2 regions of the Bombilactobacillus sp. ESL1097 genome follow, and region 2 is predicted to be linked to the other one. Evidence: predicted binding sites of a transcription regulator. Region 2 holds the regulator's gene; the other holds the start of a gene.

Region 1 (3,175 bases), 330 kb from region 2:
CGCCAATGATTAAGCCTGCTAATTATAGCGCGGCGACTATGAAGCAAATTACTAAACGTTATCAAAAAGGTTTGGTTAAAGCCAATCAAGGGAAAAAAGTTGGGAAAGTTAACATTATTTATATTTTAAATGAATCTTTAACCAATCCTTTACGGACACAGAAATGGTATCCCCTTGTTGGCAATAAAAATCCGATGCCTTATATTTCTAAGATGATTACGAATCCAACGGTCCAACAAGCTGGGGGCTATATGGTGTCTCCTGGTTTTGGTGGGGGTACGGCTAATATTGAATTTGAAGCCAATACAGGTTTCTCCAATTACTTTTTAAACAATACGCCCTATCAGGATATTTTACCTAATAAAAAATATTTTCCGAGTGTCATGCATTATTTAAATGATGCTGGCTATAATTCACAGGCCTACCATCCTTATGCCGGCACTATGTATCGTAGAAATCAAGCTTATCCAGCGATCGGTATCCATAAATTCCAAGATCAATCGAAATTACAGCATTTAAAGAAGTCACCACATGGTTTGTATGATACAGATGCCTCCGCCTATCCGAACTTTTATGCACAACAAAAAAAGTCTAGTCGCCAATTTAGTTTGATGTTGACGATGCAAAACCATATGCCTTATCAAGCAGAAATAGGTCCCAAAAGTTCTTATCAACTCCAGAATAAAGTAGCCGGAGATGCTGATAAGACTAAAAAATTAGAAGCTTATCTTCAAGAAGTTCACGATTCGGATCAAGCGTTTAAGCAATTAGTGCAACATTATCAACACGCTAAGCAAAAAACGTTAATTGTCATGTATGGCGATCATTATCCTGGTGATGGTATTTATGATGATCTCTTCAATCAGAATACCTTGTATTCTCATGCAACGCCGTTTGTGATGGCGGCTAATTTTCCTTTACAGACGCATCATTATAATTACTTCTCACCCAACTATATGTCCTTACAGTTATTGCAACAACTTAACTATCCGCAAACTCCGTTTTATCAATTATTGGAACAATTACAACAGCAAGTTCCAGTTTTGACCAAACCACTACAAATTTCTGGTACGGGCCAACAGAATCGAACCAAAGTAAGCAACGATACGTATGCGTTAACTGCTAAAAATGTTCACGGCCCTAAAAATGCTAAGTGGGATCAATCACGAGTTTATAAAGATTATCGGTTATTAGAATATGATATGACTTATGGTAAAGCTTACGCTAAAAAGGATGGTATGTTTCAAATTCCCCGCTAGTCATAGCTGAATCGGGTCAACAATTTGAAAACTATTTTGCAAAATTAATTATCTAATAATTGCATACGTGGCTTGAAAGCTATTTATGCTCCAAATTTGATAAATCAAGTGAGTCGTCCATTACGGGCGACTTTTTGATTAAAAAAAGTAAAGGAAGATTACTAGATTTTGAGCCAATTAATGTGCTTTCAAAGCGATCTGTGCTACTGTAAAAAAGTAAGTTTTCCGAATATTTTTAAACGGAAATACTTGCATCTGGAAAGGAACATGTTATTATAGAACTTGTATTAGCACTATATAAAGATGAGTGCTAAGAGTGCTAAAAATGTTTTTATTTGGAGGGATTACTTTGTTAAAGCCATTAGGTGATCGTATTCTGGTACAAGTTGATGAAGAAAAGGAACAAACAGTTGGTGGAATTGTTCTAGCCAATAATGCTAAAGAAAAGCCACAAGTTGGTGAAGTTATTGCTGTTGGCGCCGGTGAACGGACACCAGAAGGTAAAACAATTGAATTAAGCATTCAAAAAGGCGATAAAGTCTTATTTGATAAATACGCTGGTTCAGAAGTTAAGTATGACGGCCAAAAATATCTCGTAATGCATGAAAAAGATGTCATGGCAATTGTTGACTAATTTTTGTAATTAATTAGAAATTAAGAACATAAAGTATTAAATAATAATTGAGGTGGCTGAAAAATGACAAAAGAAATTAAATTTTCAGAAGACGCACGGGCTAAGATGCTTGAAGGCGTTAATAAATTAGCAGATACAGTAAAAACAACAATTGGACCTAAAGGTCGTAACGTTGTTTTGGAACAATCCTATGGTTCTCCAAATATTACCAACGATGGTGTAACTATTGCCAAAGATATTGAATTAGAAGATCATTTTGAAAATATGGGTGCTAAATTAGTTTCTGAAGTTGCTTCAAAGACTAATGATATTGCCGGTGACGGTACAACCACTGCGACAGTTTTAGCTCAAGCAATTATTCAAGAAGGCATGAAGAATGTAACTGCTGGTGCGAACCCTGTTGGTATTCGGACGGGAATTGAGAAGGCTACTGCTACTGCTGTTGATGAATTGCGGAAGATTTCTCACGAAGTTAGTGGCCGTGATCAAATTGCTCAAGTTGCCGCAGTTTCTTCTTCCAATCAACAAGTTGGTGAATTAATTGCCGATGCGATGGAAAAAGTTGGCCATGATGGTGTAATTACCATTGAAGAATCAAAGGGTATTGAAACAACTTCTGATGTTGTTGAAGGTATGCAATTTGATCGTGGTTACTTATCACAATACATGGTAACTGATAACGATAAAATGGAAGCCGATTTAGATAATCCATACATTTTAATTACTGACAAGAAGATTTCCAACATTCAAGATATTTTGCCATTATTACAATCAATCGTGCAACAAGGCAAAGCTTTATTGATTATTGCTGATGATGTTGATGGTGAAGCTTTACCAACATTGGTTTTGAACAAGGTTCGGGGCACGTTCAATGTTGTAGCTGTTAAAGCACCTGGTTTTGGCGATCGTCGTAAGGAACAGTTAGAAGATATTGCGATCTTGACTGGTGGTACTGTCATTACAGCTGATTTAGGCTTAGAATTAAAAGACACAACCATTGATCAATTAGGTCAAGCAGGTCGTGTAACTGTTACTAAAGACAACACAACAATTGTCCAAGGTTCTGGTTCTAAAGATGCGATTGATGAACGGGTTGATTTAATTAAGAAGCAAGTTAGCGAAACAACTTCTGACTTTGACCGTGAAAAGTTACAAGAACGTTTAGCTAAATTAGCTGGTGGCGTTGGTGTGATTAAAGTTGGTGCCGCTACTGAAACCGAATTAAAAGAACGCAAATATCGGATTGAAGATGCTTTGAATGCTACGCGGGCCGCTGTTGAAG
Region 2 (3,175 bases):
ATAGAAGAAATCGTATTCGGGTTGGTAATTGCTTGCCGCTTAGCCACTTCACCAACTTGTGTTTCACCATCTTTAAAAGCAACTACTGATGGTGTAGTCCGGCCGCCTTCTGGATTAGCAATAATCTTCGGGTCGCCACCTTCTAAAACAGCAACTGCTGAATTAGTTGTTCCTAAATCAATTCCGATAATTTTTGACATTAATTAAACCTTCTCCATTAAATTAATTTATTGTGCCACAACAACCATACTTGGCCGCAAAACGCGATCTTTTAATTGATAACCGGCCTGTAATACTTGTACCACCGTGTCTGCTGGATGCTCATCATCACTTGCTACTGTTTGCACCGCCTGATGAATCGTCGGATCAAATTTTTCGTTCAAAGCTTTAATTTCAGTAATATCATTTTCCGCTAATGCTTGCTTCAAATGTTTTAAAACCATCTGCACACCAGTAATTAGGCCGTCATTAGTTTGATCGGCACTACTTGCTTGTAGTGCACGTTCTAAATTGTCAATTGATGGTAAAATAGCTGTCGCTAACTTTTGTCCATCATACTTAATTAAACTAGCCTGTTCTTGTTGATTATGCTTTTTAATATTTTGAATTTCCGCTTGTAAGCGTAACTCCTGATCTTGACTAGCTTTTAAATCTTTTTCTAATTTTTGATTAGCATTTAATAGTTTGTCTACCACTTCATCAGCAGCTGGCTTGGCTGTGGCTGGTTCATCCTGATCTTTGCTGGATACCACTTTTTCTTGATCATTAGCAGCTGCTTTTTTTGTTGAAGCTTTTTCTGAAGGAAACTCTTCCGGATCTATTTCAGGTTTCGTCATAAACACGCCTCCTAACTTGAATTACCATTTAGTTCTTGAAAATAATCAATTAACCGCTTTGCCAATTCATAACGTAAAGAGGTAATTAAACCAATCACTTGTGAATAAGGCATATTAGTGGGCCCTAAGAGGGCAATTAAGCCATCACCGTGAACGCCCACACTATATTTGGCGGTAATCAAACTATAATTATTCAATATTTGCGGCGCTAATTCAGCACCCAAATGGACCTTAATTCCTTGATTATTAGAATCATCATCACTGAGATTCTGATCCATTCCCAAAAGCTTGGCTAAATTATGGTCACTGTCAAACAATGAATACAAACTCTTTAAACTGTCACTATTACGGGTATCAACGTAGTTAAATAAATTAGATTTACCGTCCACAAAGAAATGATCGGCGGCAACTTTATCTAAGATATCATCAAAAATTGACAAAAAACCATCTGGAGTCTGTAAATATTGTGCCACCAGTTTAGGAAAATCAGTCTTTAATCGCTTGGAAACCTCATTCAAAGTCTGACCTACTAATTGATCATTGATAATGCGTACGACCGCTTCTAAACGATCAGCCGCAATATCCGTTTCTAAGCGATACACTTGATTATAAACAGCTCCATCACTAGTTACCATAATAGCCATGACTTGACTGTTACCCAAGTCTACAATTCGAAAACCAGTTAAAACAGTATTATCACTCTCAGGTCCTAAAGCAATGGCCGTATAACTTGTCAAAGTTGAGAGAATTTTAGCGGATTGCGCAACAATCTCATCAATTTTGGTAAAGCGTTGTTTGGCAAAATCAGAATGAATGATTTCTGAAGTTTGCTCCGAAACATCTATCGGCGTTAACAGGTGATCCAAATAGTACCGATAACCACTATCTGAAGGCACCCGTCCTGATGACAAATGAATCTTTTCAATCAGACCCAAACTCTCTAAATTTGCCATGTCATTGCGAATAGTTGCCGAACTCACATGAATTGGTAACCGATCCATTAAAGCCTTCGAGCCAATAGGTTGCCCCGTTTCAATATATTGTTGAACAATTGCCTTTAAAATTGCAGCTTGACGATCAGTTATCAAACCAAATCACCTCGCTTTTAGCACTCTTGATATATCAGTGCTAACAATGTTAAATATAGCAAGCTATTAGCACTATGTCAAGTTAGTTGCTATTATTTTCTGAAATAATTTTCGGTAGCTTGCTGATCTTGTCGTAATTGCTGCACCAATGCCGGGGCGTCAGCAAATTTAATTTCAGGACGTAAATATTTTAACCACTGAATTTGGACTTCCTGACCATAGAGATCTTGATCAAAGTCTAAGAGATTAGCCTCTACTGTGACCGGATTATTGCCCCTTTTAAAAGTCACATTTCGGCCAACGGAAGTCATCGCTGGGAACCAGTCATCACCAACTTTGACTCGTGTGACGTAAACACCCAAGCTAGGAACTAATTGCTCTGCGCTTAAAGCTAAATTAGCTGTGGGAAAACCCAACTGCCGCCCCATTTGATAACCGTGAACCACTGGACCTTGGTTTTGGTAATTATAACCCAATAATAAATTAGCGTGTTGAATCTGATCCGTCTGTAACGCTGTGCGAATATTAGTAGAAGAAATTTTTTCATGATCGAAATTTAAAGAAGGAATCTCTACAATTTCAAAGCGTTGTTGGACTAACTGGCGTAAATACGTCATGGTCGCAATCTCTTTGGGGCCAAAGGTCCAATCAAAGCCGGCCACTAAAGTTGTAATATGCAAGCGCAACAAAAAATCTTCGACAAATTTTTGAGGTGCTAAATGCGCCAAAATGGGATTAAACTCTACTACATAGACAATATCTACTTGTAATTCTTGAAACAATTCTAGTTTGCGTTGAAATGGCGTCAGATACTGGAACGTTCCCGTCACTTTTTGCGGTTGATAAACTTCAATAGGATGGCGGTCAAACGTCAAAACTGCCGCTGGTTGTTGCCGCGTATGCGCCAGCCGTACTGCCGTTTTAATCACATTTTGATGACCGAGGTGCACGCCATCAAAAAAACCCGCCGCCAAAACTTGCCGTGCCGGAATTTTCAACTGCTGCTGAAAGGGATATTTTAAAATTTGAACTTCCACGATTTACTCACCTATCATTTTTTAAAAGCATAATTTGCGGAACATAGTTCTGATTTTGTAAATGATACAATGCTTTGACTTGATGCTGCCAAGTCAGTAAGACCTGTTCCTCAGTTGAAGGCAACTGAATAGCACCGCCGTTTTGCACCACTTGCCATTGCGCAGCAGTCAATTCATACAGTGGCATTTGGTCTGTAAAAGCTGCATTCAACGG

What was found. The regulator HrcA, encoded in region 2, represses chaperone genes, less so after heat shock. The targets are predictions, from matches to a motif close to TTAGCACTCNNNNNNNNNGAGTGCTAA.
Region 1: a site for HrcA is predicted at 1,547-1,573, ahead of groES (co-chaperone GroES). Genes of this name have one in related genera too.

What each region holds. Positions count from the first base shown of each region.
Region 1 is NZ_JBYLUB010000001.1:439,633-442,807, forward strand. It holds gene AC3B6D_RS02010 (LTA synthase family protein) at 1-1,259, shown strand, start outside; gene groES (co-chaperone GroES) at 1,609-1,893, shown strand; gene groL (chaperonin GroEL) at 1,957-3,175, shown strand, end outside.
Region 2 is NZ_JBYLUB010000001.1:768,252-771,426, reverse strand. It holds gene dnaK (molecular chaperone DnaK) at 1-200, opposite strand, end outside; gene grpE (nucleotide exchange factor GrpE) at 228-836, opposite strand; gene hrcA (heat-inducible transcriptional repressor HrcA) at 848-1,924, opposite strand; gene ribF (riboflavin biosynthesis protein RibF) at 2,017-2,961, opposite strand; gene truB (tRNA pseudouridine(55) synthase TruB) at 2,969-3,175, opposite strand, start outside.